Regions from separate parts of the Microlunatus soli genome, predicted to be linked through region 3. Evidence: riboswitches for the same ligand, from Rfam matches in the RefSeq annotation. Region 3 holds a riboswitch; each other region holds the start of a gene.
What was found. Region 3 has a riboswitch for cobalamin ahead of BLU38_RS18405 (ABC transporter substrate-binding protein). Riboswitches for the same ligand answer to the same signal wherever they lie in the genome.
Positions count from the first base shown of each region.

Region 1: it holds a riboswitch for cobalamin, as region 3 does, so the genes downstream of both, BLU38_RS24420 (ABC transporter substrate-binding protein) here and BLU38_RS18405 (ABC transporter substrate-binding protein) in region 3, are expected to answer to the same signal.
Region 2: it holds a riboswitch for cobalamin, as region 3 does, so the genes downstream of both, cobN (cobaltochelatase subunit CobN) here and BLU38_RS18405 (ABC transporter substrate-binding protein) in region 3, are expected to answer to the same signal.
Region 4: it holds a riboswitch for cobalamin, as region 3 does, so the genes downstream of both, BLU38_RS06260 (ribonucleoside-diphosphate reductase subunit alpha) here and BLU38_RS18405 (ABC transporter substrate-binding protein) in region 3, are expected to answer to the same signal.

Region 1 is NZ_LT629772.1:5,328,655-5,333,807, forward strand. It holds gene BLU38_RS24405 (siderophore-interacting protein) at 1-1,009, opposite strand, end outside; gene BLU38_RS24410 (ABC transporter substrate-binding protein) at 1,014-1,874, opposite strand; gene BLU38_RS24415 (DUF2470 domain-containing protein) at 2,183-2,920, opposite strand; cobalamin riboswitch at 2,957-3,110, shown strand; gene BLU38_RS24420 (ABC transporter substrate-binding protein) at 3,219-4,793, shown strand; gene BLU38_RS24425 (ABC transporter permease) at 4,804-5,153, shown strand, end outside.
Region 2 is NZ_LT629772.1:5,659,709-5,664,861, forward strand. It holds gene cobN (cobaltochelatase subunit CobN) at 1-1,961, opposite strand, end outside; cobalamin riboswitch at 2,004-2,138, opposite strand; gene BLU38_RS25960 (hypothetical protein) at 2,203-3,447, shown strand; gene BLU38_RS25965 (precorrin-8X methylmutase) at 3,447-4,094, shown strand; gene BLU38_RS25970 (precorrin-2 C(20)-methyltransferase) at 4,091-5,153, shown strand, end outside.
Region 3 is NZ_LT629772.1:4,028,497-4,033,649, forward strand. It holds gene BLU38_RS18400 (FecCD family ABC transporter permease) at 1-667, opposite strand, end outside; gene BLU38_RS18405 (ABC transporter substrate-binding protein) at 676-1,899, opposite strand; cobalamin riboswitch at 2,041-2,218, opposite strand; gene BLU38_RS18410 (Lrp/AsnC family transcriptional regulator) at 2,294-2,719, opposite strand; gene BLU38_RS18415 (ABC transporter ATP-binding protein) at 2,868-3,821, shown strand; gene BLU38_RS18420 (ABC transporter permease) at 3,818-4,618, shown strand; gene BLU38_RS18425 (sensor histidine kinase) at 4,681-5,153, shown strand, end outside.
Region 4 is NZ_LT629772.1:1,330,436-1,335,588, forward strand. It holds gene BLU38_RS06245 (hypothetical protein) at 1-54, shown strand, start outside; gene xseA (exodeoxyribonuclease VII large subunit) at 123-1,418, shown strand; gene BLU38_RS06255 (exodeoxyribonuclease VII small subunit) at 1,432-1,662, shown strand; cobalamin riboswitch at 1,740-2,008, shown strand; gene BLU38_RS06260 (ribonucleoside-diphosphate reductase subunit alpha) at 2,180-4,852, shown strand; gene BLU38_RS06265 (ribonucleotide-diphosphate reductase subunit beta) at 5,006-5,153, shown strand, end outside.

The DNA of each region.
Region 1 (5,153 bases), 1.3 Mb from region 3:
TTGCCGAAAGGGTGAAGTAACCCTCGTGTGCCAGCAGCCGGATGATCTTGGTCAGCCCGCGAGGGCGGACACCGACCCGGTCGGCGAGCTGATCGATGTCGATGGTCCGATCGGCGACCAGCTCGGCGATGCCGAGGGTGACGGCCGCCCGCACCGCGTAGGGGAATGCCAGGTCGACCCGTTCCCGCAACCGCATCTGGGCCCTGGCCGACTCGTGCTGTCCCTGGCCGGCCCGCCAGTAGCCGGCGACGTCCAGGTGATCGCGGTCGATCCCGCGATCGTCACGGAACCAGCGACGGATCGGTCGCAGCATCGACGCTTCTCCGGCCGCCCACGCATAGACCCGACCCGGTAGCCAGCGAGCAGCCCGGACCGCATCCAGCACGGCATCCGGGGACGGCGTCCGGTCCCGGTGGATCCAGCTGATCTCCAGTTCGGTGCGATGCTCCAGGATCTGCTCATCGGCGGACGAGGGGACCGACACCACGGCCGTCACCGGCGTGCCGGCCGGTAGCTCCTCGATCCGCCGCGCGATCGCCGGGAGGGCTGTCTCATCGCCCACCAGGAAGAACCAGTCGATGTCATCGGGAAGCACCGTGGTGCCCCGCGGCCCGGCGACCAGGATCCGATCTCCTGGCCTCGCCGTGTCCGCCCACTCGGCGGCCGGTCCGCCCTGGTGCCGGACGAAGTCCAGCTCCAGTCGTCCGGTCGCCGGGTCGTAGCGACGTGGTGTGTAGTCCCGGGAACGGTCCAGCGCCTCGGCCGACCAGTCCAGGTGCCCGTCCTGTTGTACCGGCGTCGGTACCGGCGCACCGGGGATGATCAATTTGACGTGGTCATCGGCATTGTCGGTGTGGAAGGGGGTGATCGCGAATCCGTTGTTCTCGAAGGCTCCGAGCTGATCACCGCCGAGTACGACCCGCTGCATCGCCGGAGTCAGCCGAAACGACTCGAGGACCTCGAGTTCGCGGATGAAGATCGGGAACGACTTCTGGGTGCGACCTGGCATGGAGTCACTTCACCTTCGACGCGAGCGGACCGAGCTGGGGGACGAGATTGTTGATCGACCACTGCAGGTTGGCCGGCGTCGGCCGCGCCAGGGACCAGGCCAGCGGCGAGGTGTCGCCCTCGGGCAGCAGACCGAGGTAACGCTTGTCGCGGACGGCGGGAATGCTGGCGAACAGCCTGTTCGTCTCCATCTTCCTCCGGTCGGCCGCGCCGCCGTTGAAGTTCACCACCAGCAGATCGCTGTCCAGCAGGGAGAGTTGTTCGGTGCCGACCTGTGGCCGTTCGCCGGTGAACTTGTCGGCGTGATCGGCCGGGTCGAAGTCGAGCTCGCCGAACAGCGTCTCGCCCGGCGATCCCTTGCCGTTGTAGAACGTGATGCCGTATTCGGCGCCATAGTTGATCGCGAAGCTGATCGATGTGCCGGCGAATTCGGGATGGTCGGCCTTGGCCTGGGTGATCAGGTCACGGGTCGAGGCGATCTGTTCCTCGGCCTCGGCGGTGCGATTGAGTGCCGTCCCGATCAACCGGATCGATTGTTGCCAGTCGAACTGGGTGCTCGCCGGCTGCTTCTCGAAGGCGACCACCGGGGCGATCTGGGACAGCTTCTCGTAATGCTCCTTCAGGGCGGTGTCGGAGGTGGCGATGATCACGTCCGGGCGACTCGCGGCGACCTGCTCCAAGGGGAGTTCGCTGTCGGACCTGCCCTGATACTGCTTCTCGATCTTCGACCGGTCATCGGCGTCGATCCACGGCCACTGCAGCTGGAAGTCCGGGGCCAGGACCGGGATCACATCGAGCGACAGCACATTCTCGGTGTCGCCGACCTGACCGGCGATCGCCACCCGGCGCGGTTCCGATTGCAGCACCGTGCTCCCGTAGGCGTCTTGAGGTGAGCGGATACCGGGTCTGCCGGTCACCCGATCGATCTCCGGAGCCAGCCGATCCCGATCCCGACGCCGAGCGCGAGGCTCCGGTTGTCGAGGAATTGCAGCCGGTCATCAGCCCGATCGCGACGACCATGATCGCCACCGTCGCCGCGCGCCATCGTCGTACCACTACCAAACCCCCATGATTCGTCGTCTGCCGTCGGGCATCTCGCCCCGCTCTGTGAGAATTCCCTGCTGAGCAAGGGATGTTGCGGTGATCGACGCGACACGGTCGCCGACCTCCTCCGTCACAGACAGGTCGTCCAGCCGGTACCGCTGTCGTCCAGTGCCAGCCGCAGCGCTCGCTGCAATTCGCGTTCGTCGGCCGGCGGGTGCGGGAACGGGATGAACACCATCTGCCCGCCGAAGCCGCCGACCGTCTCCAGCTCGAAGCCGCCGCAATCGATGGCGCCGATCGAGGCGCCGGCCACCGCATCGTGCGGTACGCCGAGCAAACCGGCGCTGACCGCCCGCAGCTCATCGGCGTGATCGGCGTTCAGGTGCGCAGCGATCACGGCGCCGGCGGCGATGATCGGATCCGGACCGGCCATCGCATACTCGTCGACGGTGATCGGGTGATACTCCGTCTCACCCGGAAGCCGGATCGCCGCGGTCACCACATGGAACCCGATGAGTCGGGTGATCCGCCGACTGACGCAGTGGGAACAGTCCTGGTGATCCCGCCTGATCGCTTCGATCTTGGGTACCGCCTCGGTGTCGGCCAACGGCCAGAACTGACCGACCAGCCGGACGAGTCCGAGCCGGGGGTGCAGACCCATCTCGATCCGCCCGCAACCGGCGAACAGCAGCTCATCGGCCACCTCGTCGTCGGTCAACAGGATCGGGGAGCCGCATTCCTGGTAGTAGAGCGCTGTTCCGGCCTCGTCTCCGGCAGCCCAGGCCAGTGTCGAGCTTGCGGACAGGGCCGAGCGCGCGCGTTCGGCGAACGACAGCTGAATCAGACGGCTACCCACGGAACTGACCACGAAGGTAGGTTAGCCTTACCTCACGGATTATGGAACCCCGGACACGCGGAGTGCGGTGTGCCCGAGGGAAGACGCTTCGCTACGCTGTGCGAACACGTCAGGGAAGGCCGGTGAGAGTCCGGAGCTGCCCCGCAACTGTGAGACCCGGATCGGGTCGAAGCCAGATACCTGCCGTGTGAAGTACCCAACGGTCACGACTACGCGGGTGGTCCGGTCCGAACTCAGCGCATCCTCCGGGATGCGCTGCCGTCCGGTTCCTCCCCGTCGCGTGCCCCGTCGCGAGGGGAGACACAGAAACGTGGACGCAGACACCGCGGATCACGGACGGTCGATCGGCCGCCGAGGTCTGTTGGCCGGGACGGCTGCTGTGGCAGGGGGAGTGCTGCTGCCCGGCTGCTCGAACGGAACCCCCACCAGGGCCACCCGGGGTGCAGGGAATTCCACCATTGCCGAGTTCACCGCCCTGTACGAGGGTGCGGGTGCCAGTGAGGTGATCGATCCCGGCGTCGGGACCATGTTCATCGACGAAGCCCGGGCCAAACACCTGTACGACGGGCTGTTCGAGGTCGACTCGACGATGACACCGGTACCGCGGCTTGCCGAGTCGGCCGAGCCGAATGCCGACGGCTCTCGGTGGCGGCTCAAGCTCCGCGACGCGCGTTGGCACGACGGCAGTCCCTTCACTTCCGCCGATGTGCTGTACACCCTGCGCCGGATCCTCGGACGCCAACACCAGGCCAAGTCGTTCGTGGCGGCGAGCACCCTGGCGGCGATCGATCCGGGAGCGTGCCGGGCCATCGGCGAGCGGACGGTCGAACTGGTGCTCACCTCGCCCTCCTTCGATCTCCCCGCGATGTTGACCTCGTACGGGACCAGGATCGTCCGTGATCGGACCAGCCGTTTCGATCATCCGATCGGGACCGGGCCGTTCCGGTTCGTCTCGTTCGCCGCCGGCAGAGAGCTGACGGCCGAGGCCAACGACGACTACTGGGACGGCAAGCCGCGGATCCGGACCCTACGCATCCTGAGCACCGATCAGTCCTCGCGTCCCGCCGCTGTCCAGAGTGGCCAGGCGGACTTCGCCGATGCATTGTCGCCGTCGGCGGCTCAGGAGCTGCGCCGCCGCGATGATCTTGAGGTAGCCGCGACTGCCAACAGCGGCATCGTCTACTTCGCGATGAAGACCGACCGAGCGCCCTTCGACCATCCCGACGTCCGCCGCGCGATGATGCACCTGGTGGACCGCGAGGAGTTGATCAAGGTCGCTCTGCAGGGACAGGGTGAGCTGTCGAACGACGTCTTCGGCCGCGGCTACCGCTACTACGCCGACGACCTGCCGATGCACCAACACGACCCGGACCGAGCCCGCGGGTTGCTGCGTCGCGCCGGGATGCGGGGGCTTCGGTTCGATCTGTTCGTCGCGCCGGTGGCCGGTGGGTTCGTCGAGGCTGCTCGACTGTTCGCTGCTCAGGCTGCCAAGGTCGGGGTGACCGTCGAGGTGAAGGTCGGCTCGAAGGACACCTACTACACCGAGGTGCTGACCAAGGGGGCGATGGTGATGGGACAGTCCGGCCCGTTGGCGATCCCGTACCACTTCGGGTCCCGACTGCTCAGCGATGCACCGAAGAACGTCACCCGGTGGAAGGACCCGGAGTTCGATCGGATCTATCAGCACGCGCAGCAGACCTCGTCCGACACCGAACGGGCCCGGTCCTACCACCGGTTGCACGAGATCCTCCACGACCGTGGCGGCTACATCTTCTGGGCCACCACACCCTGGTTGACCGCGGCCCGGAAGGGGTATCGCAACATCCCCGCCGCCGTTCCCAATGCGCTCGACTGGGCTCGTTTCGACAAGGTGGCGCCACGATGATCATTGCCCCGTGACGATCCCGTCGAACAGGTCGGTGCACCGTTGGGTACTGCGGCGGGCCGTGATCGCGGTGCTGCAGGTGCTGGTGCTGCTGATGCTGATCTTCGGACTGTCGGTGTTGTTGCCCGGCGATGCCGCGGACGTCCAGAGCAGTGATCTGACGACATCGGTCCAACGGGAGACGACGCGCCGGCTGCTCGGGCTGGACGTCTCGCCGGTGTTGCGCTTCGCCAGCTGGCTCGGTCGTCTCCTGCATGGCGACCTCGGAATCTCTTATGCGCAAGGAATTCCGGTCAGTCAGGTGATCGGCCTCCCGTTGGCAGAGTCTGCGCTGCTGGCGTTCCTGGCGACGGTGCTGCT
Region 2 (5,153 bases), 1.6 Mb from region 3:
TCCGCATCGTCCGGACGCTCCTCCAGACCGAGATCACGATGCAGCTGGGCGGTGGTGATCAACTCCCAGATCTGGCCGCGCAACGCAGGCGCCTTCGCCGGATCCATCGCCGTTGCTCCTGCGTACTCGTCCAACAGCTGTTCCAGCCGGGCGATGTCGCCGTAGCTCTCGGCCCGCGCCATCGGTGGGACGAGGTGATCGATCACCGTGGCATGGGCACGTCGTTTGGCCTGCGTCCCTTCACCGGGATCGTTGACCAGGAAGGGATAGATCAACGGCACCGAGCCCAGTGCCGCGTCCGTCCCGCAGGCCGCCGACATCCCGGCCGTCTTGCCCGGAAGCCATTCCAGGTTGCCGTGCTTGCCGACATGCACGATCGCGTGCGCGCCGAACTCCTTCTCCAGCCACCGATAGGTAGCCAGGTAGTGGTGGCTGGGCGGCAGATCGGGATCGTGGTAGATCGCGATCGGATTTTCGCCGAAGCCACGGGGCGGCTGGACCAGGATCACGATATTGCCCGAACGGATCGCCGCGGCCACCAATTCGCCGTCGTCCTCGGAGGAGGATCGGTCGACGAACAGCTCACCGGGCGCCGCACCCCAGGTGTCGGTGACCCGTTCGACCAGTTCGACCGGAAGCTCGTCCAGCCAGTGGCGGTAGGTCGCCGCCGGGATCCGGATCGGCTGCCCGGACAGTTGCTCGGCGGTCAGCCACTCCGGATCCTGGCCGCCGGCGTCGATCAACGCGTGGATCAGCGCATTGCCTGCGGTGGTATCCGGCTCCTCGTCTTCCACGGCGGGCAGCGGATCCAGGCCGGGGATGCTGTGGCTGTCGCCCAAGTCGTAGCCGGCCTCGCGCATCAGCCGGAGCAGCCTGATGGTCGAGACCGGGGTGTCCAGCCCGACGGCGTTGCCGATCCGGGAATGCTTGGTGGGGTAGGCCGACAACACGATCGCGATCTTGCGTTCGGCCGGCGGCGTCGACGACAACCGGGCGTGTCCGACCGCGATCTCGGCGACCCGGCGGCAGCGTTCGCGATCGGCGACGTAGTGCGGCAGCCCCTCGGCATCGGTCTCCTTGAAGGAGAACGGGACGGTGATGATCCGGCCGTCGAATTCCGGTACGGCGATCTGGGTCGCCACGTCCAGCGGGGTCAGTCCGTCGTCGGAGGTCGCCCAGGTCGCCCGGTCGGTGGTCAGGCAGAGACCTTGCAGGATAGGGACGTCCAGCCCGGCCAGGGCGGCGACATCCCAGCCCTCGTCCTGTTCTCCGGCCGACGCGGTTGCCGGTCGGTTGCCGCCGGCCGCGAGCACGGTCGTGATCAGCGCCTGGTAGTCGCCGAGGTGGGTGATCAGCTCCGGCGGAGCATCCCGCAGCGACGTGGTGAAGATCGGCACGCCGAGGCCGCCTGCGGCATCGATCGCGTCGGCCAGCGCCTCGACGTAGGCGGTATTCCCGGCGACGAACTGGGCACGATAGAAGAGGATGGCGATCTTCGGACGGTCGTCGCCCTCGGGCGGAGTGTCATGGGGCGGAGTGCGCAGCGGTCCCCAGGCAGGATGCCGGACCGGCGGATCGAATCCGTCGCCGCTGAGCAGCACGGTGTCGGACAGGAAGGCATGCAGCTGGGAGAGATTGCCCGGCCCACCCTCGGCCAGATACTGGTGGGCGTCGGTGGCGATCCCGATCGGGACCGACGACTGTTCCATCAGGGCCGCATCGGGTGACTGCTCACCGCCGAGCACGACCAACGGCCGACCGGCCGAACGTAGCCGGTCGATCTCGGCCCGGTAGGCCTGCGGCGATCCGAGCAATCGCGCGATCACGATGTCGGCACCCTCGAGCAGCCGCGGATAGTCCTCGATCGGGGTCCGGCTCGGGTTGGCCAGCAGGTAGTCCGCGCCGCTGGCGCGTGCCGACAACAGGTCGGTGTCGGAGGTGGAGAGCAGGGCGATACGCATGCGCTGATCAGTCCTTCTCCGGGTCCTCGCCCGGATCGAATGATGGGACAGAACTCACCAGGCAGTTCCTGACTCTCACACCGGTGGGCGTGATCACAGTGGCGGGACCGTCCCGGAATCACACCGGGTTCCTGTTACTGGCGAGTGCTCCTCACCCTAGACGATTGATTCCGCCGCTGTGACCGCGTCCGACGGTCGGCGCCGCAACCACCGGGGGATCGATGGTCCTTATGATGTGCCGGTGATCGATCCGGGACATCTGCGTGCAGACCGTTGCCCGGGACTGCTCTCACCGCATCGGGCTGAGGACGGGCTGCTGGTGCGGATCCGAGTTCCCGGTGGGCGGCTCACGACCGTGCAGCTTGCCGGTCTGGGGAGGTTGGCCGCCGAGTACGGGCAGCCGGAGCTGCACTTGACGTCCCGCGCCAACCTGCAGCTGCGCGGGGTCAGCGAAGACCGGCTGGACGATCTAGGCGCTGCCGTCGCCTCGCTCGGGCTGCTGCCCTCGCCCGAGCACGACCGGGTCCGCAACATCGTCGCCTCGCCCTTGGCCGGACTGAGCGGTCGGCCGAGCCTGGACCGGCTGATCACCGAGCTGGACCGATCTCTGTGTGCCGCCCCGGAGCTGGCCGCGCTGCCGGGGCGCTTCCTGTTCGCCCTGGACGACGGCAGTGGAGACGTCGGTTCGCTGCGCTTCGACCTCGGCCTCCGCCGGCTGAGCACGGACACCGCGATGATCATGATCGGTACGTCCGACGAGCCCGTCGGTGCAGTGGTCCCGACGGTGCACGCGGTGCCGGCGATGATCATGATCGCCCGCCGGTTCGTCGCAGTGCGCGAGACGTCGCCGACCGCCGGCTGGCATCTGCGGGAGATCGATCCGGGCCGACTCGCCGGCGGCCTGCGCCCGATCGGCGAGCTCGTTGCCGGTGGCGACGTCCCGCCGGTCGAGGAAGGCGCCGTCGCCGTCGGCTCGGTCGACGGCGCCGCATCGGTCGCGGTCCCACTCGGTCGGTTGTCGGCGCCGCAGATCAACGCCATCGTCGGTGCTGCCGGCGACGGATCCGGCTCCGTCATCCTGACCCCCTGGCGCGGAGTTGTGCTGCCGGATGCAGCGGCTCGGCTGCCGGAGCTCGCAGCCGCCGGCCTGATCGTCGAGGCGGATTCGTCCTGGAACTCGGTCACCGCCTGCGTCGGGTCACCCGGTTGCGCGCGGTCGGCGATCGACACCCGGGCCGCGGCCACCGAGCTGGTCAGCTTCCTGGAGTCGCGCCGCGCGTTCCCGGTGTCCCGGGAAAGCCGGGCCAGCCGGATCCATCTCAGCGGATGTGATCGCCGGTGCGGACGTCCGACCGGAGAGGTCGTCGACCTGATCGCGCCGCCCGACACCGCAGCCGCGGTCGCCGCACTCGATGCAGGACAAGGCGAACCACCCAGCCGGCGGACCAGGTCCGACCATGATCAACCGACAGCAGGAAGCGCGTGATGGATCGACCACCCAAGCTCTACGACTACCTGGACGACGGGCAGCAGATCTATCGCAGATCCTTCGACACCATCCGCGACGAGGCCGACCTCGACGGCGTGCCCGCCGGGGCGGAGTCGGTGGCGGTGCGGATGATCCACGCCGCCGGTGACGTCGACATCACCGCAGACCTGCGGATCCATCCGCGACTGGTCCCGGCTGCACGGGCTGCGTTGCAGGACGGCAAGCCGTTGCTGGTCGATGCGACCATGATCGACGCCGGCATCACCCGGCGCCGGCTGCCGGCCGACAACCGGGTGATCTGCCGACTGCACGATCCGCGCGTCGCCGAGATCGCTCGAGCGTGGGGGACCACCCGATCGGCGGCCGCGGTTTCCTTGTGGACCGAGGATCTGGACGGTGCGGTGGTGGCGATCGGGAATGCTCCGACCGCGTTGTTCACGTTGCTGGAGCTGATCGCCGCCGGAGCACCACGGCCGGCCGCCATCATCGGTGTCCCGGTCGGTTTCGTCGGCTCGGCCGAATCCAAGCAGGCGTGCGCGGAGAATCCGTTCGACATTCCCTATCTGGTCGTCGAGGGCCGGCGGGGAGGATCGGCGATGGCGGCATCGGCGATCAATGCGTTGGCCCGGGAGGCGGAGCTGTGACCGGCAAGCTGTACGGCGTCGGGGTCGGCCCCGGCGACCCGGAGTTGATCACGCTGCGCGCGGCCCGGCTGATCGCGGGCGCCGACGTGATCGCCTATCATTCCGGCACCCGGGGCAGGTCCATCGCTCGTTCGATCGCAGCGGATCTGATCCGCGCCGACGTGACCGAGGAACTGCTGGCCTACCCGGTGACCACCGGTGAGGTCGATCATCCGCTCGGCTACTACGGCGTGATCGACGACTTCTACGACGCCTCGGCGTCTCGGCTGGCCGCGCATCTGGACGCCGGCCGCAGCGTGGTCGTGCTCGCCGAGGGAGACCCGCTGTTCTACAGCTCCTACGGCTACCTGCATGATCGACTGGCCGGCCGCTATCCCGCAGAGGTCGTCCCGGGGGTGACGTCGGTCAGTGCCGCGACCGCGGCACTGGAGACCCCGGTCGCCCGGCACGAGGACGTGTTGAGCGTGCTGCCGGGGACGCTGCCGGTGCCCGAGCTGGCCCGCCGACTGGCCGACACCCAGGCTGCGGCGATCATGAAACTCGGGCGCACCTTCGCCGCCGTCCGGGAAGCGCTGCGGCAGGCCGGGCGGCTGGACGCGGCCTGGTACGTCGAACGGGCCGGTTCGGCGGCCGAGCGACGGCTGCCGGTCGCCGAGGTGGATCCGGAACAGGTGCCGTACTTCTCCATGATCATCGTCCCCGGCCAGGATCGGCGACAGGACAGCGCCGACCGGTTCCGAGATCATGCTGCCGCACCCGCTCCGGTCCGGAACGGACGAACCGGTCGGGTGTTCGTGGTCGGCCTGGGGCCGGGGCCGGAGCAGTGGCTGACCCCCGAGGCCGAGGACGTGTTGGCCGAGGTCGATCATGTGGTGGGCTACGCGCCGTACGTCGATCGGGTGCCGCAGCGTGCCGGCCTGGCCCGGCACCCGTCGGGCAACACCGTGGAGGTCGATCGCGGGAGGTTCGCGCTCGATCTGGCCTTACAGGGTGAGGATGTGGCCATCGTCTCCGGTGGTGACGCCGGCGTCTTCGGGATGGCCGCTGCGGTCTTCGAGG
Region 3 (5,153 bases):
GTCCCCAGACCACGTAGCGCTGCAGTCGGGTCGGGTCGGCGAAGGCCAACAGTAACGAGGTGATCGCACCGACCGCCGAGGACAGCATCACGCCGGTGATCAACAACGTGATCACCGATCGGACCCAGCGGCCCAGCAGCAAGATCAACAGCAGCACGGCCGCTGAACCGACTGCCGCGGCGGCGGCGACGGCGAGCCGGGAACCTCCGACCAGACTGACGAAACCGCCGGTCAGGGTCCCGCTGCCGAGGGTGACCAGGGCGACGCCGAGCGATGCCCCGGAGGAGACCCCGAGGATGTACGGGTCGGCCAGTGGGTTGGCGAACAGGGTCTGCATCAGCAACCCGGCGATGCCCAGCCCGGCGCCGACGGTCGCCGCGGTGATCACTCGCGGCAGCCTGATCTGGCCGAGCAGCACGGCGGTGGAGGGATCGTCGGTCCGGCCGGTGAAGGTGAAGCCGAGCAGATCGTGCCAGCCGATCCGGACCGACCCGATGGTCGCGCCCAGCCCGATCGCCACCGCGGCGGCGACCAGCAGCAGAACCAGCGTCAACAACGGACGGCCCCAGCCGATCCAGCGCGGTCGCCGGCCAGCCGAGTCCTGCGGCTCGGCCACGCCGCCCCGGTCACCGGCTGTCGGCCCGGTCGCCCGTTCGACCCTGCTCACGACGGCGGCTACTTCAGCTTCCGGTAGAAGGTGAAGCGGTGCCCCGGCTCCAGGTCGGGATGGGTGATCGCGATCAGGTCACCGACCACCAGATCGGGACGGAGCACGCCGAGCTCGAAGATGTTGTTGCCGCCGGCGGCATTGACCTGCTTGCTGGGCGCCCAGATCGCTCCCGACTTGTACGCGGCCAGCTGGGCGAATCGAGGTTCGTCGGCCAATGCTTCCTTACGGGTCTTCCAGTTCGTCGAGGTGATCCAGATCTTGGCCTTGCCGGACTTGGTGAACACCTGCTCCAGGTCGGGACTGGCCGAGGACGGCGAGGTGTCGGACTGCCAGGCCCAGCTGCCGCCGGCATCGGTGATCATCTTGCCCATCACCGTCCCGCCGGTCGGCATCGTCCAGACGCCCTGGTACGGCTGGCTCAACAGCACCTCGGTCGGGTCGGCCTTCGCCGCCTTGTTGACCGCGGTCCGGTAGTCGCCGGCGATGGTGTCGAAGGTCTCGGCCGCCCGCTGTTCGGTCCCGGTCAGTGCTGCGAAGAACTTGATCCACTCGGCCTGACCGAGCGGGGTGCGCTCCAGGTATTCCGCGTCGGCCAGCACCGGGATCCCGGCCTTGCGGACCGTCGCATACGCCGGGTCGTCCATCCCCGCGGTGATCAACGCATCGGGCTGACTGGCCACGATCTTCTCCGCATCGGCGGTGCCGGCCGGAGCGAACTCGGTGACCTGGTCGCCGGCGACCCTGCTCCTGGCCGCGGCCGAGTTGATCAAGGACTTGGAGGCGACGCCGGTCAGCACGTCCAACTGCCCGAGCGCCTCCAGGCTGGGGATGTGGGTGGTCGAGGCTGAGAACAGACTGTGCACCGGGGTGCTCAGCTGTGGTGCCTCGGCCAGCTCGCCGGTCAGGTCGGGTTTCGGCGCACCGCACTTGACCAACACGTAGCTCTCCGGCTTGCCGCCGACCTCGGGCCGCTGGACGGTGATGACCTGGTACGACTTGTGGTAGCTGATGTCGAAGTTCGTTGCGTACTCGAGCTTCTGCTTGACTCCGAAGTAGTCGGTCTTCGGGTCGAAATCGCTGATGCAGCCGGGCGACCCGCTGGACGGCGCCACCCCGGGAGCAGGCGACGATCCGACCACTCCGCAGGCGGTGGCAGCCAGGGTGGTGACGATCGCGACCAGCGCCATCGCTGCCTTGCCGGGCGTGCGATGCAGCAGCTTGTTGATCATGTACGGCGAACTCCTCGTGCACACAGCTGACGCCGGGAGTCCGACCGCGACACCCGTCCGACGGATCGTGGTCGGCAGAGTGTCGGCGATCTTCCCTCGAGACCCCACGACGCACGGATCGGCGATCCGCGCCCCGACGGCAGGTTTTCGGACTCGTGGGCAGCGGGCCGGATCACCGGGCCCGTTCGGCCTACCGACTACCGCTTCCCAGGAACCGTTCACCGCCGGATCGAGGTCCGGCGCCGTTCCCAGTGCGCTCTTGCAGTCGTCGTTCCCACTCACCGCTGCGGGGCAGTCCCGGTCTCGCACCGGATTCCCTTCCCGTCGGCAGCAGCGAGTCTATCGCTCAGCCCGGATCCGGGCTCAGCCCGGATCCACCACCGGTGGATCGGACTCAGAGATGGGAGAGCACGATCGCACTGCGGGTGCGGACGACGTCGTGGTGGGTGCGGATCTCGCCGAGCACGCGTTCCAGGTGGCCGGCATCGGTGCACCGGACGACCAGCAACCCGTCGGCCTCGCCGGTGACGGTGTAGCCGTCGTACACCTCGGGGATCGCGGCGGCGAACTCCTTCATCTGCTCCGGCGGGATCTGTCCGTTGCAGTAGATCTCGACGAACGCCTCGATGTTCCAGCCGAGTGCGGTCGGATCGACGTCGGCACCGAAGCCGCGGATGATGCGGTCCTGCCGAAGCCGATCGACACGGCGCTTGGTGGCCGCCGTCGACAACCCGACCTGTTGCCCCAACGAGGCATAACTTTGCCGGCCGTCTTCCATCAGCAACGCAAGAAGCTTGCGATCCGTGTTGTCGATCCGCAACGATTCGTCCCTCTCCGTCCTTGCAGAGCATAACCCGTGCGAGCCGCATCGAGTCCCGCCGCGACGACCGGGTTCGTGACAGTTGTCAGTCGGGACTGCTGACATTCCGGCGACGTGGCCCGGCCGGCCTCGGAGAAGACTGATCGGCATGGCACTGGACCAAGAACTCGACCCGGCCGTTGCGCCCGGTCACCCATCACCGGCAACGACCCCGACGGCAACCCCGGCGATCCACCTGACCGGACTGACCAAGAGCTACGGCGCGGTCCGTGCGGTCGACGGCATCGACCTGAGGATCGATGTCGGCGAACTGGTCGCCGTGCTCGGCCCGAACGGCGCCGGCAAGTCCACCATGAACGAACTGATCACCGGGCTGGTGCAGCCCGACAGCGGCCGGGTCGCGGTGTTCGGTCGGACACCGCGACAGGCGGTCGAGGCCGGTCTGGTCGGTGCGATGCTGCAGGCCGGTGCCTTGCTGCACGAGGCGACCGTCGGTGAGTTGTTGCGCCTGATGCACGGTCTGCACAGCCACCCGCTCCCGGTCGGCACGGTGATCGAGACCGCAGGCCTCGGGGACTTCCTGCGGACCCGGACCGACAAGCTGTCCGGCGGCCAGGCGCAGCGACTCCGCTTCGGTTTGGCGATCATGGCCGACCCACAGTTGTTGATCTTGGACGAGCCGACCGTCGGGATGGACGTCGAGGTCCGGCACGAGTTCTGGAACTCGATGCGCCGCTTCGCCGAGGGCGGTAGGACGGTGCTGTTCGCCACCCACTACCTGGAGGAGGCCGACCAGATCGCGGACCGGATCGTGGTGATCAACTCCGGCACCGTGGTGGCCGACGGGACCGGCGCTCAGATCAAATCCGGTGTCCTCGGCCGGACGATCTCGATGGCCGCCGACGGTGTCGACGCCGAGCTGTTGAGCAGGCTGCCCGCGGTCAGTGACGTGGAGCAGCGGGCCGGGCGGATCCTGATCCGGAGCAGGGATTCCGATGCCACCCTGCGCGGACTGGTCGGCGACTTCCCGGCGGCGTACGACATCGAAGTGAACGCGGTCGGCCTGGAAGAAGCCTTCCTCGAGTTGACCACCCGGCGATGAGCACCGCCACGCCGTCGCAGGCCGGTGCGGTGCACCGGCCGATCCGGCTCCCGGCACCGCTGCACTACCTGCTGCACACGCTGCGACTGACGGTCAAGAACACCGGCTTCATGATCTTCTCCGTCGTCACGCCGGTCGTGCTGTACGTGGTCTTCACCCAGATCTTCGGAGCAGCACAGGCACCCGGCGGCAATCTCAGCTGGGCGGCGATGTACATGGTCTCGATGGCCGCGTACGGCTCGCTCGGCGCAGCGATGGGCGGCGGCTCCCAGCTCGCCGTCGAACGCCGATCGGGTTGGTTCCGGCAGCTGACGATCACCACCCTGCGGCCGCGCGCCTTCCTGCTCGCCAAGGCCGGGGTGATCATGATCGTGGTGCTGCCGGCGCTGGTGCTGGTGTTCGCGGCCGGGTTCCTGGTCGGCGACGTCCGGGCACCGGCGGCCACCTGGGCGGCCGCGCTGCTGCTGATGTGGCTGTCCCTGATCCCGGTAGCGGTGCTCGGACTGGTGATCGGCCTCTGGGTGAAGGCCGAGACGGTGCAGGGGCTGACCACGCTCACGTTGCTGGTGATGGCGATGCTCGGCGGACTCTGGTTCCCGGCCGCGCTGATGCCGACGGCCATGCAGCGGATCGCCGAGCTGCTGCCGTCCTACTGGATCGCCGAGTTGGGCCGTTATCCGTTCGGCGCCGGGCCGTTCCCGTGGATCGGGGTGCTGGTGCTGGGCTGCTGGACGATCGGTCTGACGATCGTCGGCGCGCTGGGCTATCGTCGAGCTGCGGCGACGAGCAAGCGGTGAGCAGCCTTGCGGGCGGTCGGCTGCAGCGGTTGACCGTCGGGTGGACCGGCTGAGGAGGGACGATGCGAAGCACACTGCACACACTGCTGCGGGTCGAACCCTTCGCCGAGGGCGAGGATCCCGATCGGGCGCCGACGGCCCGGTGCGGACCCGAAGCGGCCCGGCGGTGGACGCCGCGGCGTTTCCTGCAGAACCAGGGCACGATCTATCTGTTCGGTCTGGTCTTCATGATCTTCGCCGTCCAGGACATCCATGCCGGTCAGCCGACCGGCACGGAGCTGGCCTATCGCTGGATCGGACTGGTCGGCATGTCGCTGACCTATCTGATGACGGCGTGGGCCGCGGACCTGCGGCTGCTCTGGCGCTGGGCCTACATCGGTCTGTTCGTCGCCCTGATGCTGTCCACGATCGGCTACGCCGGTTGGGGTTTCACCAACTTCGGCGTCTACCCGTCGGTGATGATCGCGACCCTGATCCCGTGGCGGCACGCGCGCTGGGCGGTGCTGGCCTGGAACCTGGTGGTGCTGCTGACGGC
Region 4 (5,153 bases), 2.7 Mb from region 3:
TTCGAAGGTGGAACTGATCCGGTGCGGCCGTCACCGCCCGGCGTCGCACGATGACCCGGTCGCACCGCTGTCGCACCGGCCGCCCGCGGACGGTTGTCGGGAGCACCGGTTAGGGTCTGGCCATGGCCCTGGAGTCCTCCCCTGAGCAACCGCAGCCGCTGCGGGTCGTCGCCCAGGCGGTCAAGGGCTGGATCGAGCGGCTCGGCTGGGTCTGGGTCGAGGGCCAGCTGATCCAGATCAACCGGCGGTCGGGCTCGCGCACGGTGTTCCTGACGCTGCGCGACAAACTCGCCGAGGTCTCGGCCAGCGTCTCCATCTCTCCGGCCAATCTTGATCTTGCCGGTCCACTGCAGGAGGGTGCGACGGTCGCGCTCCGATTGCGGCCCAGCTACTACACCCCGAGCGGCCGGTTCTCCTTCTACTGCGACGAGATCCGACCGGTCGGCGAAGGACGGCTGTTGGCTCAACTCGAGCAGACCAAGCGTTTGTTGCAGGCCGAGGGCCTGTTCGACCGGGCGCGCAAGCAGCCGCTGCCGTTCCTGCCCGCAGCCGTCGGACTGATCACCGGCGCGAACAGCGCGGCCGAGCGCGATGTGGTGGAAAACGCCCGACGGCGCTGGCCGGCGGTCATGATCGAGACCCGCAACACACTGGTCCAGGGCCCCCAGGCAGCCGCCGAGATCATCACTGCCGTGCAGCAACTCGACAGACTTCCCACCGTCCAGGTGATCGTGATCGCCCGAGGTGGCGGCTCCCTGGAGGATCTGCTGCCCTTCTCCGACGAAGGGTTGATCCGCGCCGTCGCCGGCTGCCGGACACCGGTGATCAGCGCAATCGGACACGAGACCGATCAGCCGATCCTCGATCTCGTTGCCGACGTCCGAGCGTCGACGCCGACCGACGCGGCCCGCCGCGTGGTGCCCGACGTCACCGAGGAAGTGGCTCGGATCGATCAGGCGCGGGAGCGGGCGACCGCGGCAATGATCTCCATCATCGCGCGACAGCAGGAGGCGCTCAGCACGATCCGCAGCCGCCCGGTGCTGGCCGATCCGACAGCGACATTCGACCTGCGGTACGAACAGCTGGATTCCTTCCGGCACAGGGGTTTCCGGGCGATCCGGCAGTTGCTCACCCAGGAGGCGAGCTCGGTCGACCACATCCTGGCCCGGGTTCGGGCGATGTCACCCAAGGCGACCCTCGATCGTGGCTACACGATCTTGGTCGACGGCCAGGATCGGACCGTCACCGACGCCGCCGAGGTCGCCGACGACGATCGGCTCGTTGCCCACCTCGCCAGCGGGCGGCTCGACCTGCGGGTGACCGGACGACACGACGCACCAGGCGGCGAGCACTCCGACCAGCCGCCGGACCAAAATCAACACCTGCACGACCACGATGAACCGCTACGCGACCAGTGAGGACCAGCCAGCGATGACCGACGAGCCGACCGAAGAGGACCTGAGCAAGCTCAGCTACGAGCAGGCCCGCGAGGAACTGGTCGCCGTGGTGCAGCGACTGGAGTCCGGCGGTGCACCGTTGGCCGAGTCGCTGGCGCTCTGGGAACGCGGCGAGAAGCTCGCGGCGATCTGCCAGCAGTGGCTGGACGGCGCGAAGGCCACGGTTGAGGCCGCGCGCGCTGCGGCGGACGCCGATCCCTCCTGAGCCGCTGGTCACCACCGCGACCCATCTCCCTTCCGACACACGACATCTAGGTAGTTACAAACGTGTGATTTCCATATATAGTGGTTCACGCAGCTGGTTCCCCCGGCCATCCAGGTCGGTGGAGGTAACAGGGAATCCGGTGTAGGCCCAACCCGTATCAGGGTTGGGGCGAGTCCGGGACTGCCCCGCAGCGGTGATCGAGAACGACCGTCGTCATCAAGCACTGGGTGCCTGCAAGCACACCTGGGAAGCGACGACCAGTAGGTGATCACCCCGATCCCTGCACGTCCGGGATCGGGTGGCCGAGCTCGTGAGTCCGAAGACCTGCCAGTGCGCTTCAGGTGACACGCGGCCGCGTCGTCGCCGAGCGGTCCGCTGCCGCGTGGGACGGCGTGGGACCTCACCGGAGTTCCGGCGACCGTGGCTGATGCCCGGCCGGCTCCCCGTGTTCGGTTCCTCCTTCCCCGCATCGCGCGGATGCGTCTCCGCAATCAGTCACGTCACGAGGGATGGGCAGATGACAGTCACGTCTGAGATTTCGGTGGTCAAGCGCGACGGAAGCCGTGCGCCGTACGACGGGTACGAGATCGCACGATCGATCGAGGAGGCCAGTCGTGGTCTGGACGACTCGGTCACCCGGGCGACCCAGATCGCCTCGGAGTTGGAGATCACGCTCTTCGACGGCATCACCAGTCAGCAGTTGGACGAGGCCGTGATCGGTGTCGCGCTCGGCAACGTCAAGGACGATCCGGCCTTCGACATCATCGCGGCTCGGTTGTTGATCAAGACCCTGTACAAGGCCGTGCTGGGCGACGGCGTCACCCGCGACGACATCCGGGACCGACACCATGAGTTGTTCGCCGGTTACCTCGCCGACGGCGTACGGTCCGGGCTACTGGATCCGCGGCTGACCGAGCTTTTCGATCTTGATCGACTGGCGGCGACGCTCGACCCGGATCGCGACGATCTGCTGCACTACATCGGCGCGCAGACGCTGCGAACCCGGTACATGATCACTGATCATGAACGCCGACCGCTGGAGGTTCCGCAGTTCTTCTGGATGCGGGTGGCGATGGGGTTGGCACTGAACGAGGACGATCCGACATCGGTCGCGATCTCCTTGTACGACAAGATGTCCCGGCTGGAATATCTCGCTGCCGGCTCGACCTTGGTCAACGCCGGCACCTCGTACGCGCAGCTGTCCAACTGCTTCGTGATGCAGGCCGAGGACGACATCGAGCACATCGCCAAGTCGATCCGCGATGTCATGTGGATCACCAAGGGCACCGGCGGCATCGGCTTCTCGGTGTCCAAGCTACGCAGCGAGGGGTCACCGATCCGGTCCAACAACACCACCTCGACCGGCCCGATCCCCTTCATGCACACCATCGACTCGACGCTGCGGGCGATCTCCCGCGGCGGCAAGAAGTTCGGCGCCCTCTGCTTCTACCTGGAGAACTGGCACCTGGACTTCGCCCAGTTCCTGGACCTGCGACAGAACTCCGGTGACCCGTACCGTCGGACCCGGACCGCCAACACCGCGGTCTGGATCTCCGACGAATTCATGCAGCGGGTCGAGCGTGATCAGGACTGGTACCTGTTCGATCCGCTGGAGGTCGGTGATCTTGTCGAGTTGCACGGCGCTGCCTTCTCCGCGCGCTACGCCGAATACGTTGCGATGGCCGAGCGTGGTGAGCTGCGACGATTCCGCAAGATCCGGGCCCGCGAGCAGTGGCGGGCGATCCTGATCTCGCTGCAGACCACCTCGCACCCGTGGCTGACCTGGAAGGACACCATCAACGGCCGCGCGCTGAACAACAACACCGGCACCATCCATCTGTCCAACCTGTGCACCGAAATCTGCCTGCCGCAGGATCGGGACAACATCAGCGTCTGCAACCTGGCCTCGATCAACCTGTCCAAGCATCTGGTCGGCGCCAAGCAGCAGGCCCGGATCGACTGGAAGCGGCTCGCCACGTCGGTACGGCTGGCCGTTCGGCAGCTGGACAACCTGATCGACATCACCATCTCCTCGGTGCCCGAGTCCGAGCGGTCCAACGACCTCAACCGGGCCGTCGGGCTGGGTGTGATGGGCTTCACCGACCTGACCGAACGGCTCGGCCTGAGCTATGAGAGCGAGCAGGCCTATGAGTTGATCGACGAAGTGATGGAATACATCAGTTGGCACGCCATCGACGCCAGCGCCGACCTGGCCCGTGAGCGCGGCAGCTACACCAACTTCGACGGCTCCCGCTGGTCCCAGGGGCTGGTGCCGATCGACACCCTGGACGTGCTCGAGGCCGATCGCGGTACCCCGGTGGAGGTCGACCGGACGACCCGGTTGGACTGGGATTCGCTGCGTACCAAGGTCAAGGGCGGGATGCGCAACGCCACCCTGATGGCGATCGCGCCGACCGCATCGATCGGCCTGGTGGCCGGCACCACGCCAGGTCTGGACCCGCAGTTCAGCCAGATCTTCAGCCGAGCCACGTCGTCGGGAAAGTTCCTGGAGGTCAACCGGAACCTGGTCTCCGACCTGGTCGAACGCGGCCTGTGGGACGACGTGAAGGATGAGCTGTTGCGGGCACAGGGCGACCTGTCCAAGGTGGATACGGCGCCAACCGATCTGCAGCGGGTCTACCGGACCTCGTTCCAGCTCTCGCCGTACGCCTACCTGAACGTCGCCGCCCGCGCACAGAAGTGGATCGACCAGGCGATCAGCCGCAACATCTATCTGGCCAGCCGGGACATCGGTGAGATGGTCGATCTGTACAGCGCGGCCTGGAAGATGGGCGTCAAGACCACCTACTACCTGCACATGATGCCGCGGCACACCGCCGAGCAGAGCACGGTCAAGATCAACAAGGCCGAGCAGTTGCGCGGTCAGGACCGGACGTCGGCCGGTCCGGCGTCGGGCCGCCGCGGGTTCGGTGGAGTCGCCCGTCCGCAGTCCCCGGTCTCCCCCACGCCGGCCGGCGCTGCGACGACCGAGCCGGCGGCGAAGGTCGGCACGTCCCCCACACCGACCGTCGAGTCGGCACCGGAACCCGCCGAGCAGGCACAGATCCTGCCGTTGCTGGCCGACGACACCCGGGTCACCGACCACGAGGGCTATGACAGCGAGGACATCGACGGCGCATCCTGCCCGATCGACCCACAGGAACGCCTGCAATGCGACTCCTGTCAGTGACCCACAGGTCCTGAGCCTGTCGAAGGACCACAGGATCCTGAGCCTGTCGAAGGACTGCGAATCGACAATGACAGGCAGGCCCTTCGACAAGCTCAGGGACCTCCGACAGGTTCTCTCCCATTCCATGATCAACAGCAAGGAGCGTCATTCGTCATGCCTACGAACGGAATTCTCGGCACCGGGATCAGCGAAGGACTGCTGCTCAAACCGGTCACCTACTCCTGGGCCTACGAGCTGTACAACCAGGCGGTGGCCAACACCTGGTTCCCGCACGAGATCCAACTGGGTGAGGATCTGGCGG